3 regions of the Arcicella sp. GW822-FHT02H01 genome follow, and region 1 is predicted to be linked to each of the others. Evidence: riboswitches for the same ligand, from Rfam matches in the RefSeq annotation. Region 1 holds a riboswitch; each other region holds the start of a gene.

Region 1 (5,699 bases):
TTTGCTTTTCAATTTCTTTGGCTTTCATAAATAAACCCAATAAATGAGTCTGCTCATCGGCATCAGAAGTTTTGGCAAGCTGTTGCATCAAGTCTTTCATTTGTTGGTCATTGAAAGCCTTTTTTAATCGTAAAATATTCTGATAAGCCAAATCTGCTAGCTTATCGTCTTCAGTAGGAACAATAATTTCATATTTCAACCAAGCCTCAGAAGCTGAATAACGTTCAGTAACAAGGTTAATAGCTTCTTGCTGAATAATTGGGTTGCTGTGACTAATAAAAAACTTAGTATCTAATACTACTCCCTGCGTAAATCTTTCTCGGCACATTGTCAGAATATCGTGGTAGATAGGCGTACCAAAATTCATTCCATCAATCTCTGATAAAATATACTGCATCAATGTAACGCCTGGCGCAACCCCTGGGTCTACTTCCTTAATGCCATGACTAATCAGCAAGCGTACACATTCTTTTTCTTGCAAAGCGATACCAGTAAGCACCTTTGGGGAACTAACGGGAATATTAGGCTGTATATTTTGTACATTTGTTGTACGATTATTCGGTGTAAAATCTGTTGGAAAACCCGAAAACTCGTCTTCTTCTGAAAAGCTTGGTAAATCATCAAAATTTACATTTGGTTCAGGTTTGCTAAGGGTTACACCTGACGGTAAATCGTTTTGTAATCGCTGACGATTGGCATCTCTTTGGTTATCCTTTTCTCTTTGCTTGCTTCTTTCTAAAGATATCTTATTGCTTTCAGCAATCAAAATCCCTTCATCAATCTGCATCAAACTAGCAGTTTTCTGAAAAAATACCGACCTTTTAATAGAATCAGGTATTTTAGAAATACTAGCTACCATATCTTTTATCAACTCAGCTCTTTTGAAAGGGTCACTTCCAGCTTCTTTGAGTGATAATTCTGCTTTAAAAGTAATAAAATCGCTAGCGGTTTTTTGGATATAATCAACAAAAGCATCCGAACCTATTTTCTGAACATAGCTATCGGGGTCTTCGCCTTCTGGAAAAACAACCAACTTTACGTTAAGTCCTTCTTCCAAAATCATGTCCATTCCTCGCAACGACGCCTTAATACCAGCGGGGTCACCGTCGTACAAAACAGTAATGTTCTGCGAAAAACGAGCAATCAAACGAATCTGTTCTATCGTCAAAGACGTTCCAGATGATGCCACAACGTTTTCGATACCCGCTTGGTGCAAAGAAATAACATCCGTATAACCTTCTACCAAATAACAAACGTCTTTGGTACGGATAGCATTTTTGGCTTGGTAAATTCCGTAAAGTACATTCGATTTATGATAAACCTCTGTCTCAGGCGAATTTAAATACTTTGCTTGTGTTTTATCGTTTTTCAGGATTCTTGCACCAAAAGCAATTACTTTTCCCGAAACATTATGGATTGGAAAGGTTACTCTATTTCTAAAACGATCAAAGGTTTTCTGATTTTGCTGAACATTTTCATGCTCATTGCTCTTCAAAATCGTCAAGCCAGCCTTTACTAAAATATCTACATTATAGCCATTCTTCAAGGCTTCTTTCGTAAAAGCAGCCCAATTATCAAGGCTATAACCCAATTCAAACGTACGAATGGTTTTATCAGAAAACCCTCTTTCTTTAAAATATGGATAGGCTATATTTTTCCCTTCTTCATGCTGAAAAAGATTCTCTTGATAATAATTTTTAGCATAATTCAGGGCAATGAGTAAACTTTCACGTTCATTTTGTGCTAGTTGTTGTTCGTCTGTAAGGTGCGTTTCTTGGATTTCAATGCCATACTTTTTGGCTAAATGCCGCAAAGCTTCTCCATAGCCCAGTCCTTCAATATCCATGATAAAACGGATAGCATCCCCAGCTTTTCCACAACCAAAACACTTATAAATACCCTTAGCAGGCGATACTGAAAACGACGGTGATTTTTCTCCATGAAATGGACAACAAGCCCAAAGGTTTGCTCCTTTCTTCTTCAAAGAAACATAATCGCCTATTACATCGGCAATATCAGCACTTTGTCGGATTCGTTCTATGGTTGATTCATCTATACGCATACTCAAAATTACACCTTTTTGTGTTGTACAAATCATTTATAGCTTAAAATCGTCAAGAATATGTATTTTTGAAAACCTTTCAATATAACATCAACAAAATGAGTTTATCCTGTCAAAAACATCTTTTTAGCCTTGAAGAAGGTATTCATTATATCAATTGTGCCACCATGGCACCCAATCTTAAATCAGTAGAAGAAGCTGGCATTCAAGGAATTTTGCGAAAAACGCAACCTCAAAACATTACTTCACAAAGTTTTTTTGAAACGACTGAACCCGTTAAAAATGCTTATGCTAAATTAATTAATTGTCCAGACCCTGAACGCATTGTATTATTGCCTTCATCGTCCTACGGCATGGCAATCGTAGCTAAAAACTTGTATAGAAAACCCAATATAAGAGCAGGGCAAGAAATTGTGATGGTCAGCGAAGAATTCCCTTCCGACGTATATGCGTGGGAAGAGGTTTGTATCAATTTGGGTTTAAAAATGAGGGTAGTTCATCCACCAGCATCCTTAGAAAATAGGGGTAAAATATGGAATGAAAAATTGTTGGAAGCCATCACTAGCAACACTTGTTTAGTAGTAGTATCGCCTACTCATTGGGCTGATGGCACTTCTTTTAATACCGAAATCATTGGTCAACGTTGCCGTTCGGTAGGTGCATTGTTGGTATTGGATGGCACACAGTCTATCGGAGCGATGCCTTTTGATGTACAAAAAGTGCAACCCGATGCCATCATCAATCCCGGATATAAATGGCTTTTAGGCCCTTATTCAGCAGGAGTAGCCTATTTCGGAGCTTTTTTTGATGAAGGCAATCCCTTAGAACGTAATTGGATAAATCGGGTAGGTTCTGAAGATTTTAAAAATTTGATTAATTATCAAACTCAGTATAGAGCCAAAGCAGATAGATACAACATGGGCGAAAGAAGCAATTTTATCTTAAATCCTATGCTTACTGCGGCGATAGAACAAATCAATGCTTGGGGAGTGAATGCTATCAATAATTATTGTGATGAATTGCTGAAAGAACCTTTAGAAATTTTACAAGCACATGGCTATTGGGTAGAAGAAAAACCTTATAGAAGTAGCCATCTAGTAGGCATTAGGATTCCTGAGCATGTCGATTACCAAAAAATTCAAGCTGCCTTGCAAGAACGCAAAGTTTTTGTTTCGTTCCGAGGGCAATCTATCAGGCTTGCCCCACATCTTTATAATGACATGAACGATGTTGATGCATTAATGGATGGTTTGTCGAAAGGTATTCAGTAATGTTAAGTTATTATTTTTGACCTTTAAGTAAGATAATTATCAACATCCATTTCTATTAGTCGGTGACTTAAAGTGATTACCAACATCTTTTAAAAAAGTTGAAATGAAGATGTAATTATTGATAAAATTGGTTCAAATAGGCTTAAATCGCCTTTCAAACCGAGCTTTGGTCGTCTCTTGTCATAGCCTGACTACGTTAAATTCTTATCCCTAGCGAGGGACTTAAGTCCCTCACTAGGGATAAGAATTTAACTATCAAGCACTTATAGATATATGGGTAATCATTAGGACTTAAGTCGCCGGCTAATAGAAAGGATGTACAACCTATTTTTTCACCCTGTAAAGAAGATTCTTTGGGGAGAAAGCCTAAAAAATTTGCTTTTTCAAGCTTTCACGATTTACTTTGCATCATCAAGTCAATTTTCCTCTGAGGTTTCGACCTCCACAGGTAATTGATTTATAAAGAAGAAGGGAGAGAATAGGCTCTATGAACTTCTGGCAACCTACCGCTCGTAAAGGCAAGGTGCTAATTCCTACCTAGAAATTGTATAGTCGTTTGACTATTTTTTAGGAAATATAAACCAATTACGAAGTACTCTCCCAGTCATTTTTCCATGCTGTAAAGTATTCGTCAGGTTTACGATTTATTTTCGTTTATCGTCATGATTTTGTCGTGACCAAATTTGTCAGCTATTATGTCAAAATTTATTAAAATCACAACGGGCAATTACCTCATTGTTCATGGCTTCGACGCCAACAATAAGGAAATCATCGAAGAAGTAACCGTGGCTCAGAAAATGGTAAAGGTGGTAGCTATCAACCGCATACAGTCTATTTCTGAAAAATATATTTTGGTGACGGGCTCGCATGGACGATTGATGTACTGGGAATATGAAGAAAGTTTCGACGAGTTACAAAAGCAATTATCTTATCATTCGCTTTTGATTGCTTAAATAAAGGTTTCACTCAAATGAGTATTGGTGCTCAAGTCTTTTATACATTGAATAATCTTTTTAAATATAATCAAGCCTTTGAACTAGAGGCAGGAGGTATTTTACCAGAAGTAACATTAGCTTATCAATCATTAGGTAAGATAAACGCTGATTGCTCTAATGTAATTTGGGTTTGTCATGCCTTTACGGGTAGTCATGATGTAGAAGATTGGTGGCAAGGGTTAGTAGGCAGAGGTAAGCTATTCGACCCTGATAAACATTTTATCATTTGTGTAAATGTATTAGGGTCACATTATGGCAGTACTGGCCCTCTTTCTATCAATCCAGCTACTGGCGAACCTTATTTCCATACCTTCCCTTTTATTACTATCCGCGATATTGTCAATTCTTTTGATTTACTTCGCGAGCATCTTGGAATTACTCGAATCAAAACGTGTATTGGCGGTTCTTTGGGTGGTCAACAATGTGTAGAATGGGCTATTTCTCAGCCTAATTTGATTGAAAACCTGATTTTGATTGCTACCAATGCGCAACATTCACCGTGGGGAATTGCCTTTAACGAATCGCAAAGGATGTCGATTGAAGTAGACCCGACTTGGAAAGAAAGTCACCCACAAGCAGGTATCGAAGGCATGAAAGCTGCCAGAGCTACCGCCTTGATTTCGTATAGAAATTATGAAACCTATGGCGTAACACAAGCCCGTAAAGATGAGTCTTTGGGCAAAGTGCATCGTGCGATGAGCTACCAACGTTATCAAGGAGAAAAACTAGCTCAGCGGTTTAATGCTTTTTCATATTATGTACTTTCGCAGGTGATGGATTCGCAGGATGTGGGTCGTGGTAGAGGCGGAGCTATTCAGGCATTATCGCAGATTAAGGCTAAAACATTGGTAATGGGTATAAAGTCTGACGCCCTTTTCCCAATTAATGAACAAGCCTTTTTGGCAAAACATATCCCTGGAGCTACTTTCCAAGCCTTAGATTCTCTATATGGTCACGATGGTTTTTTGATAGAAAGTCAATTAATTACTAAAGCTATTAAACTATGGCAGAAGTTTGTTAAACTAGATGTTAACCCGATGTATGACTTCTTTAAGAAATTGGAAAGGAAGAATTTGATAGAACAATAGCTAGTAGCTGTAAGCTTTGAGCAATGAGTTTTGAGCTGTCTTTTACTACGATTTAAATGCCCCAATCACTAAATCACTCATTCGCTAAATCACTAAATTCCTCCTAAGAAATCAGGATTTCTTAGGAGGAATCAGTCTTCTTCTATGCCAGTCTTTGGGATTATTCTCAAGCATTTTATTAACCAATATATACACTACCATACTACTAACTGTTCCTACGACAGAGCCCGCCAAAACATCTTCAGGAAAATGTTGGAAAAGATAACATCTTGAATAACCTGCC
Region 2 (5,699 bases), on a different contig from region 1:
GGATAGAACCTCCCACTTGACCGTATGCCTGAATACTTAAATCAAAGTTTTTGTATTTGAAATTGTTGGTAATACCCCATGTATATTTAGGATTTGGTTGACCATACACTACACGGTCGCTTGCATTGATTACGCCATCGTTGTTGGCATCAAAATATTTAGTATCGCCAACAGTCTGGTTTTTGATTTTAGCAACACTAGGGTTATCAATATCCGCTTGTGTTAAAATACCTATTGACTTGGTAACATAATAAGTAAACATTGGCAAACCTGGCTGTAAAATATAAGGAGCATTGCTACCGCTATAAGCTGAAGGAATATAAATGGGCGAACCGTCAGCATTCAAAGAAATTACTTCATTGCGGTTAAAAGAGATATTGGCATTAGTAGTCCATTGGAAATCAGGGGTTACAATATTTCTAGTAGTAATGCCTAATTCTAATCCTTGGTTTTTAACAGATCCAATATTTTGTAAACTTGTTGAGAATCCACTAGCACCCAACACAGGTAAATTCAATAATAAATCAGTACTTTTCTTGGTATAAGCATCAAAAGAAATATTGATTCTGTTATTCCATAGAGCCGCATCAAAACCAATATCATAGGTATTTGATGTTTCCCATTTCAAGTTCGGATTAGCCAATCCTGCTGCTACTTGTCCGCTCGCTACTATAGGAGTATTACCGCCAAAATTATAAGATGTGCCAGCCAATGTTGGGATAGCGTTATAATTACCAATGTTGTTATTACCCGACTTGCCCCAGCTAAAGCGAAGTTTTAAATCACTAATTACTTTACTATCTTTCAAGAAAGATTCTTGTGAAATTCTCCAACCGATAGAAGCCGATGGAAATGTTCCCCATTGGTTATTAGCTCCAAATTTTGAAGAAGCATCACGGCGAATACTTCCTGTGATTAAATATCTACCTTCGTAATCGTATTGAATTCTACCATAGTATGAAAAAAGTGTGTTATTATTTTCAGTAGTAGTACCCGTTACAGTCACGCCTGCCGAGTTAGGAATGGCATTACTGATAGTATTTACGATGTTGTTGGCAAAACCACCTGCTGTACTAATGTTGAAAGCTTCGCTATGCACGCTATTGAATGATACACCTGCTACGGCTGCCACATTGTGAACTTTATCGAAAGTTTTGATAAAATTAAGCGTGTTTTCATTCACAAAATTTTGCTTTCTATAACCACCATAAGAGCCACTAGCATTTTTTCCAGGGTTAGTAATACGCTCGGTAGCACCACCAACAGCCACATAGTCGGATACATATTTTTTAGTTTGCTGATTTACGTCGTCGTAATTGATGGTAGTCTTAGCAAAAAGACTTGGTAAAATATAGTATTCTGCATAAATTGATGTCAAAAGGCGTGTGTTTTTTGTTAAACCAATCGAATTATTCAAAATAGCATATGGACTTACCAGACGTGGGCTACTCCATGTATAAGTGGCGAACTCGCCAGCACCACTGTTTAAGCCAGCATTTGCTTCTACTACAGGAGCAATGGAGGCTATATTCATGATAGGACTGTCTTTCCCGTCGCCTTGAGGCGTATTGTTTTCAGAATACGTAGGAGCGAGGTTAATTCCAAATTTTAGTTTCTTGTTAGCCTTTGCCTCAATATTGGCACGAACGCCATAACTTTTGTAGTCAGTACCTACTAAGGTTGATTGCTGATTCAGGTAATTTCCTGAAAAGAAATAACTTACATTTTCAGTACCACCAGTAGCAGATAATTGATAGTTTTGAAAAGAAGCTTTTCTGTAAATAGCGTCTTGCCAATCTACATACTCCAAACCAGGATGTCCTGCTATCGACCAACGTTCATCAGGCATATAAGAGGTGTTGTATTCTCCTGCTTTCAACCCTAAAATTGCCCTACGTTGGTCATTCGTTTGGTCGGCTGTTCTACCCGTTCCAGAACGAACCCAGTTAATATTCGCTACTTCAGTAGCAACATTTACCCATTCGTCGGCACTTAAGATATCTAATTTTTTAGCAATACTACTAATACCGCTATTAGCATTCAAATTGATTTTTAACTTACCCGACTTACCTTTTTTTGTCGTAATTAATACCACTCCATTCGCGGCCCGTGACCCATAAATAGCACCCGCCGCCGCATCTTTCAATACTTGAATGCTTTCAATATCATTAGCGCTTAAGTTAGCTAATGGACTTGTACCAATGCTTCCATCAGAGCTTTGTCCAGCTACATCCAACGGAAATCCATCGATTACATAAAGAGGTTCAGAACCAGCATTGATTGAACCCGTTCCACGTACTACAACACTTAGCCCTGCACCCGGTAAGCCAGATTGCTGTTTTACTTGTACACCTGCCATTTGTCCCACCAATGCTTGCTCGATTCTTGAAATGGGCTTTTCTTCTAAATGCTTGGCATCAAAAGATGCCACAGAGCCCGTAATGTCACTGGCTTTTTGTGTACCATAACCAATTACTACTACTTCATCCAACGATTTAGCCGCAGGTTGAAGTGTAATATTAATAATAGTTTGATTGCTAATTTTAACTTCTTGAGAGATATAACCCACAAAAGAATAAATTAGCGTAGCATCTTTTTGATTAACTGTAATTGAATATTTACCATCTTGATTAGATGAAGCCCCTTTTTGAGTGCCCTTAATAATAATATTTACCCCTGGTAAAGCTTCTCCTTTTTCATCCTTAATAATTCCATTAATTATTTGTTCGCTAGATTTAATAGACTTATTAGCAATACTTTGAAAAGAAGTAATTCCTAAGACGATAATGATGGAAAAAAGACTTTGAAGTTTTCGTAAATGTTGTTTCCATTGATTGTGTTTGTCCATAATTTTTTTGTTTAATTTGATAATTTTGGCAAATACTTTTCTATCCATCATTTTTCTGATGTTGCTGGTAATCGTCAAAAAATCTGTGTTTTAGCACGGTTAGATGCTAATGTTTTATTCGAATTGTTTTAAGTAAGGAAATATTAACTCTTAAGTGTAATTATGACACATTTATAATTACTCTATAAAACTTATGGGACAAATGTATAATCTGAGAATTTTTTTGGCAAATACTTTTTAAAAAACTTTAATAATTCAATTCTAATTGTGCAATTCAAATATTTTATTGAATAAATAGAGTCTATTTTTAAGGTATTTATACATTAGTCTACTAAAGTAAAGGAGTTTTATTTTAACTATTATATCATTTTTGCATTTTTCTCAAAAAGTAAGAATTCGGTATATTTTGGTTATTAATTACCCAATCATTAGGTATTTTAATGCTATAATTAGCAATGAGTTTTGTCGTTCTATAAGTATTTTCAGCGTTTTTGAAATGAAAAAAATACTTTTTTGCATTTTTTTAAATAAAGATTTGTTTTTCTCAAATTAAATTAATTAACTTTGTCCATAGAATAAATAGATTTATAATGAACGAAGGGAGAGAGTAGGCTCGATGATCTTCTGGCAACCTGTTAGCCACCAACAAGGTGCCCCATCCTAATTCTAACGATAAATCGTACATACAATCAGTTTTTTATCATGAGTTAACATTCATTGATGTGAATATGAGTTTGCCTCATTGTTATCATCAATCCAAAATGTTTAGTATTTGATGAATTCTTTTTCATCAGATAAGTAATTGTTTGAATATATAATATACTAAGTCTATATATTTAATAGAATAATAATAAATTAAAACAGATGAAAACTACGAAGCAATTTCTATCACTCACTTATTTAGCGATAGGTTCACTGGCATTCAATGCTGCCGAAGCACAAACCAAATTTATTAAAGAAGGCCAATGGCGTGGTGAATTTAAAGTGAACGAGGTACAAGTACCCTTTAATTTTGAAGTCAAAGGAAAAGATGCTGAACATGCAACGTTCACGTTGTTAAACGGCTCACGTAGAGACGATTTTCATGTAAAACAAATTGCGAATGATTCAGTATTTATCAAAATGAATACTTATGATGCTGCCTTAGTAGCAAAAATAAATGATGATGGCACCTTGTCAGGAGTTTATAAAAGCCTTGTACCCAATTTTAAAGGAAATTTCCTTCCCTTTACGGCAGAATCTGGTAAAACATATCGTTTTGTAGAACCTGCTAAAGAGATTCAGGCAAACCATAATTTGTCAGGTAAATGGGCTATTAAAATTATTAGCAAAGAGCCCGTAGCTGAGCAAGTAGCAGTTTTTGAACAAAAAGGAAATAAACTAAAAGGTGTGTTTCTGAAAGTAACTGGCGATACGCGTGAACTAGAAGGTATCGTACAAGGAGATGAATTTACACTGACAGGTTTTTCAGGACCAAGCCCTTGGTTAATTCGTGGGAAAATTAATCCTGATAAAAGTATTTCTGGCGAAGTAGGCTTGGGTATTTATAACAACGTGAAATTTGAAGGCGTAAAAGATAAAAATGCAGAATTGCCCGATGCATATACGTTAACGCACTTAAAAGAAGGATATGAAAAACTAGATTTCACCTTGCCAGACTTGAATGGGAAACAAGTATCACTGAGTGATGAAAAATATAAAGGAAAAGTGGTTATTGTAGAAATTATTGGTACTTGGTGTCCAAACTGTACAGACCAAACACAATTCCTTTCTCCGTGGTTCAAGGCTAATAAAAATCGTGGTGTTGAGGCTATCGCAGTAGGGTTTGAGCAGAAAGATGATTTAGCTTATGCAAAATATACTTTAGGAAAACTAAGAGATAAGTACGATATCCAATATGATATTTTGTTTGGAGGGATTGCTGATAAAAAAGTTGCTTCAGAAAAATTTGCAGCCTTGAATAAAATGATAGCTTTTCCTACTACCATTATTATCGGGAGAGATGGCAAAGTAAAACAAATCCATACAGGATATACGGGTGAAGTAACAGGAAAATACTTTAAACAGTATGTGAAAAAATGGAATAAAGAATTAGATAAACTTATTGCAGAACCTGTTCCTGCTTCAGAAGTAGCTTTAAATAAATAATACAAATAATCAACTCAGGTATTTAATACATATAATATAATCTCAAATTCAATTATTCACATGAAAAAAATCATTCTAATTCTGACAAGTGTTTTGACTTTCGCAATCAGTGCAAAAGCAACAAATGATAATAAAGGTAGCGACGTAGTATACACTGTTGATAATCAGGCTAGTAAGTTGATATGGACTGGCAAGAAAGTAACGGGTGCACATACTGGAAACGTTTCATTGAGCGCAGGTAATTTGGTCGTTTCAAATAATAAACTGAAAAGTGGCTCATTTGATATAGACTTAACGTCGTTGACGGTAACGGATTTAACAGATAAAGACTATAATGCCAAATTAGTGGGACATCTGAAAGCAGATGATTTTTTTAGCGTTGAAAAATTCCCTAAAGCTAAATTCGTGACTACGGCTGTCACGTCGAAAGGAGGTGAAAACTATGAAATATCAGGCAAACTTACCATCAAAGGTATTACGAATGATGTGAAGTTTCCAGCTACTGTAAAGGTAGATAAGAACAAAACGACTGCTCAGGCTAAAATTTTGGTAGACCGTACTAAGTATGATATTAAGTTTCGTTCAAAAAACTTCTTTGAAAACTTAGGTGACAAAGCTATTGAAAATGACTTTGAGTTAGACGTTAATTTGGTGGCTCAAGCAAGCAATGTAGCAGCTAAAGCGACTGGAAAATAAGTGTTTG
Region 3 (5,699 bases), on a different contig from region 1:
TTCGCCTTATAATAAATTTGTTCAAGCAGAAATCAAATTACACTGGGCATTGGTAAAAATGAAATTAGGCCATGAAACCAAAGGTGGTTTTAATGCCATTTCAGCCTATAAATTACTAGAAGAAAATCGTAAACGATTTCCAAATTTTACTGCTAATTATAAGAATTTAGGCGTTTTTCATGTCATGATAGGTTCTGTCCCTGAAAACTATAAATGGGTTACAAAACTATTAGGATTGAAAGGAGGTATTCAGCAAGGATTAAAAGAATTGAATATCGCTGTTAACGATAAAATTGTAGGAAAAGAAGCAAAGTTTTATCAGCTATTTATTCAGTCGAATGTCTTGACGTTGGATGATAATGAGCGACAAGATTTAAGTCAATTTGTGACTAATAATCCTGATAATTTGGCGATTAGTTTCTTGGGTGTATCGATATTGCTAAGAAATAATAAAAGTGAGATGGCGCAGAAAATATTACAGAACAGACCTAACGGTACTGCTTATATGGCCATGCCTATTTTTGATTTATATCAAGCTGAAATCTTATTTAACAAAGGCAATTATTCGCCAGCTATTCAGTATTATCAAAACTATCTAAAAAACTTTCGTGGGAATAGCTTTTTGAAAGATGTAAATTTTAAATTGTTTCTTGCCAACTGGCTAACAAACAACCCTGATAAAGCATTGAATCACTTAGCTAAAATTCCGAATGTGGGCAAGAAATTTTCTGAAACAGATATCATTGCCCAAAACTTTTATGAACAATTTCAGAAAACAAAAGTTTTTCCCAATAAGAATCTTGTAAAGGCTTGTTATGCATTTGAAGGAGGACATTATACAGAGGCTTTAGTGTTTTTAGATGACCTTGAAGAAGATTCATTTACTTCGCAGATTGATAAGGCAAACTTTAATTTTAGAAAGGCAAGCATTTTACAAAAAATGAATGCACAGTCTCAAGCAATTCCTTTTTTCGAGCGTGCTATGGCACTTTGTGCAGGACAAAACTGCCATTTTGGGGCAAGTTCTTCCTTGCAATTAGGCTATATTTATCAGCAAAGAAATGATAAACCAAAAGCCAGACTTTCGTTTGAAAGAGCAATTGCTTATAAAAAACACGAATACAAAAACTCGATAGATAATAAAGCACAAGCGGCATTAACTGAAATGGGGATTTAATTGTCTTTGAATAATTTTTTCAAAAAAAAGACATAAATTTTAAGGATAAAATTTGGAATTGTAATATTTAAAATAGAACTTTGTCTATCGAATAAGTAGATTTATAAAGAACGAAGGGAGAGATAAGGCTCTATGATCTTCTGGCAACCTGTAAACCACCATCAAGGTGCCCCAACCTTATTCTAATGATAAATCATAAAAAATCACACAAAAGAATATTGTAATACGCAATACAAAATAGTCTTGTGTTTTACTCAACCTAATACATCATGAGACGTATAGTTATAATCGTGTGCTTAATTTTTGCCTCTATGGCTATTAAAGCACAGCAAATCAATCAGATAGTTAGCTGGAAATATAGCTATGCCAATCCTAGTTTTAAAGTAGGAGATGAGGTAGAATTAGTCTTTACTGCTAATCTGGAAAAAGGTTGGTCGTTATATTCAAGTGACTTTAAAGCTGATGTTGGGCCACAGCCTACTACTTTTTGGTTTGCTGAAAATGGTTCTTTTGAATATGACGGAAAGATTGTACCAGTTAGTCCTTTAAAAAAGCTGGATAAGAATTGGGGATTTGAAGTGTCTTATTTCAAAGAAAAAGCGGAATTCAGAACAAAAGTCAGAATTGTAGAACATTCATTAGACATTTTTGGAGGAATAAAAGGGCAACTCTGCAATGATAAAAAGGGCGTTTGCATCCCATTTGAACAAAAATTTCAATTTTAGAAAATTTTAGAAATTAATAAATATTTAGAAACCTCTTTCAAAAAATTAAATACAATTCATCAACAATACAACAGTGAAGTGAAATGACCTCTTAAACCTATTAGCTTGAAAATTAATCAGACAACATTCTAAAAAACTAAACACCATGGAGATTTATTGTGATAACGCCGCTACTACAGCCCTAGATTTGGAGGTATTAGATACCATGATTCCATATCTAACCAATCATTTCGGGAATCCTTCTTCTAGTCATGCGATAGGAAGAAAAGCTAGAGAAGCGGTAGAAGAGTCTAGACAGAAAATAGCTGGACTTTTAAATGCCTCAGAAAATGATATTTTCTTTACTTCTGGTGCTACAGAAGCCAATAATTTAGCACTTTCTGGAGCTATTAAAACCTATGAAATTAAGCATGTTATAACAAGTAGACTTGAGCACAAAGCAGTTTTACAAACCTTAGGGCAATATAGCCAGAATAATGAATTGGAAATCGATTTTGTGAAAATTGATAGTCGCGGTAATATTGATTTGAATCAATTTGAATGGCTTTTGAAGAATAACCATCAGACGTTAGTAAGCCTAATGCATGCTAATAACGAGATTGGAAATTTTAACGATATTGTAAAAATTGGAGAAATCTGTAAGAAATATGATGCCATTTTTCATAGTGATACTACGCAAACAATAGGTAAATATAGGTTTGATATTAAAAAGCTGAATGTAGACTATATTGTTGGGTCATCACATAAATTTCATGGACCTAAAGGAGTAGGATTTATCTACATCAATAAGTACCGCAAAATACAGCCTCATATTTATGGAGGTGCTCAGGAAAGAGGAACCAGAGGTGGAACAGAGAATGTAGCAGGTATTGTGGGCATGGCCAAAGCTTTAGAAATAGCCTATAGAGATTTGGAGGAATATCATAACTATGTTGCTTTCTTGAAATCAAAAATGAGTACAACATTATATGAATTGTTTGGGGAGGAAATTTCGTTTAATGGAGAAAGCGATTCACCAACAAACAGTTTGCCGAATATCCTCAATGTGGCTTTTCCTCATCTGAAAAAAGGAGGAGTATTAGTAAATCGTTTGGATGCACTGGGCATCGCAGTTTCAGGAGGTAGTGCTTGCTCTAACTTAACCAATAATGGTTCGCATGTGTTGAAAACATTGAATCGTAACCTTGATAAAGATAGCGTTCGTTTTTCTTTTAGTAAATCTAATACGCCCAAAGAAATAGATTTAATTATCAAGACCATCGTAGATATTTACGAGCAAGATATTTTTGTTAAAAAGACAGAACAACAAAAAAATCCTCAATTAATTTTTGCTTAAAAAATTGTATTTAAGCGGTTTTTTACAAAATAAACAGTATCTTTGTCTATCGAATAAATAGAGTAAAGATATAAATTTAAGCGACAGCTTTGTCAAATATTTATTAGAAAGTCGGTGGTTGGCTCTCTTTTAATTTTGGCGAGCTGTCGCTTAAATGTTTTATACAAATCTACTTATTTTGTTTTAAAAAAGGAAATAAAGTAGATTCCACATGCGACTCATTGATTAGTTTACTCAATTCTTTTACCTTCTCAGGATATTGTTTCGCAAGATTATCAGTTTCAGTAGGGTCTTTGGCTAAATCATACAGTTCAATGGCACCATTAGGATTTACAGATGCATTCAATTTTACAGCTTTCCAGTTTCCTTGTCTTACCGCCTGTACTCCGCCATTTTCATGAAACTCCCAATAAAGATAAGCATGCTTTTGCTGGGCTTTATTACCTTTTAAGGTAGAAGCGAACGACAGTCCATCAATATTTTTAGCTACTTTTACACCTGCTAATTCACTGAAAGTAGGGAGTAAATCCCAGAAAGCACCAATATGATTATTTTGAGAATTAGGTTTAATAACGTTTGTCCAACGAGCAATAAACGGTTCTCTAATACCACCCTCGTATAAATCACGCTTATAGCCTTTAAAACCACCGCCACTATTGAAAAAATCAGGGTCTGCTCCACCTTCTTTGTGTGGACCATTATCACTCGTAAAAATAACCAACGTATTTTTATCTAAGCCTTCTTGCTTTAGCTTATCTAAAATCTGCCCAACATATAAATCAAGTCTACTAACCATTGCTGCAAAAGCCGCATGTGGATATTCCTGAGAAGTATAACCTCCTTTTGTAGCCTTCACCCCATAATCATTTCCTTTGTAAGGCTTTTCAGCAAATTTACCCTTGTAATATTCAAAAATACTGTCATTAGGCACAAGTAGTTCAGCATGGGGCAGGATATAAGGCAAGAATAGGAAGAAAGGCTTATCTTTTTCTCGCTGATCAACAAAATCTAATGCCTTTTTTTGGATAATATCTGGTGCATATTCTTTATTCTCACGAAGATTCTGATTTGCTTCTAATATTATCTTCTTCCCATTTTCCCATAAATGATTAGGATAGTAGCGATGTGCCAAAGTCTGACAATTATAACCAAAGAACTGGTCAAAACCTTGTTTATTAGGGTCACCCACAGAACCTACTGGCCCTAAGCCCCATTTACCAAAAGCAGCCGTTTGATAACCCGCTTTCTGTAGAACTTCTGCCACTGTTAAAACTGAATCTGCGATAGGCTCTTGCCCTTCTGGGTCAACGCCTTTATTACCTCTGATATAAGTATGCCCCGTATGTTGCCCTGTTAGCAAAGAAGAACGTGATGGTGCACAAACACTAGTACCAGCATAAAATTGTGTAAAGCGTACGCCTTGTTTGGCAAGTTTATCAATATTAGGGGTCTTGATAAGTTTTTGTCCATTCACGCCAATGTCGCCATACCCTAAATCATCCGCTAAAATAAAGATAATATTAGGACGAGGGGCTGTATTTTTTTTGTTTACTTGAGCTGTCGAGCTTTTAATAAAGAAGAGTATAAAAGCAATGCTCAGAATTATTTTTTGCATATTATGATGATATAATTAATTACGATGGAGATTATAAAACAAAAAAGCATAGATAATAAATTAACTTATTACCTATGCTTGCTAAAGACATTTGATGATTAATTATACCCAGGATTTTGTAAGTATAATCCTGCTTTTGTACCGATTTCTGTAGCAGGAACGGGATAAATTAAAAAGTCTGATGTTACAGTATTGATGGTTGTGATAGCATCATTTTTTATCCATGAGTTCATTTTAGTAACAGCATTTCCTGAACGAACTAAATCGTTCCAACGGATACCCTCTCCTAAAAACTCTTTTCTTCTTTCTTCAAGCAAGGTATCAAAACTAACATTACTGATACTTGGTAAACCTGCACGGCTTCTTACCTGATTCACTAAGGCATCTACTTCTGTTTGAGTACCTTTAGCGCCTTTCAAAATCGCTTCCGCTTTAAGTAACAGAATATCAGCATAACGCAGTACGATAAAATTGATAGGCCAATCTCTTCCACTCGTTCCCTTTTTAGCGATGTCAATATATTTTTTAATGAAAGGCTGAGAATACGATAATTGAATATTGAAAGCATTTCTTACATCAGCAGCATTGGTTAAATAAGAGGCTTTTAACTCCTTTGAGACATTAAAATTACTTGAGCCATAACCATTACCATATGAATTTGAAATTCCTTGACCTGTCCAGAATGCCACGGGAGCTAGATGACTTGGAAAGCCAGCACCATTTGATGAACTCATGAATTGTACATCAAAAATTACTTCTTTGTTATTCTCATTGTCATAAGCAAAAACGGATGGATAGGTGGATAACAATTGGTAATGATTACTAGCGATTACTTCGTTGAACAAT

The links. A riboswitch is a leader RNA that binds a small molecule or an ion and turns the genes downstream of it on or off. The one in region 1 is predicted to bind S-adenosylmethionine.
Region 2: it holds a riboswitch for S-adenosylmethionine, as region 1 does, so the genes downstream of both, AC1RNE_RS21135 (peroxiredoxin family protein) here and AC1RNE_RS15325 (hypothetical protein) in region 1, are expected to answer to the same signal.
Region 3: it holds a riboswitch for S-adenosylmethionine, as region 1 does, so the genes downstream of both, AC1RNE_RS21110 (protein-disulfide reductase DsbD domain-containing protein) here and AC1RNE_RS15325 (hypothetical protein) in region 1, are expected to answer to the same signal.

The regions. Positions count from the first base shown of each region.
Region 1 is NZ_JBXANT010000001.1:3,668,002-3,673,700, reverse strand. Features, by position in the region: gene dnaG (DNA primase) at 1-2,062, opposite strand, end outside; gene AC1RNE_RS15330 (aminotransferase class V-fold PLP-dependent enzyme) at 2,161-3,333, shown strand; SAM riboswitch class I at 3,788-3,916, shown strand; gene AC1RNE_RS15325 (hypothetical protein) at 4,029-4,286, shown strand; gene AC1RNE_RS15320 (homoserine O-acetyltransferase family protein) at 4,304-5,416, shown strand; gene AC1RNE_RS15315 (phosphatase PAP2 family protein) at 5,528-5,699, opposite strand, start outside.
Region 2 is NZ_JBXANT010000002.1:196,893-202,591, forward strand. Features, by position in the region: gene AC1RNE_RS21130 (SusC/RagA family TonB-linked outer membrane protein) at 1-2,848, opposite strand, end outside; SAM riboswitch class I at 3,431-3,527, shown strand; gene AC1RNE_RS21135 (peroxiredoxin family protein) at 3,713-4,996, shown strand; gene AC1RNE_RS21140 (YceI family protein) at 5,057-5,692, shown strand.
Region 3 is NZ_JBXANT010000002.1:190,014-195,712, forward strand. Features, by position in the region: gene AC1RNE_RS21105 (tetratricopeptide repeat protein) at 1-1,177, shown strand, start outside; SAM riboswitch class I at 1,276-1,372, shown strand; gene AC1RNE_RS21110 (protein-disulfide reductase DsbD domain-containing protein) at 1,447-1,902, shown strand; gene AC1RNE_RS21115 (cysteine desulfurase family protein) at 2,048-3,238, shown strand; gene AC1RNE_RS21120 (arylsulfatase) at 3,408-4,853, opposite strand; gene AC1RNE_RS21125 (RagB/SusD family nutrient uptake outer membrane protein) at 4,952-5,699, opposite strand, start outside.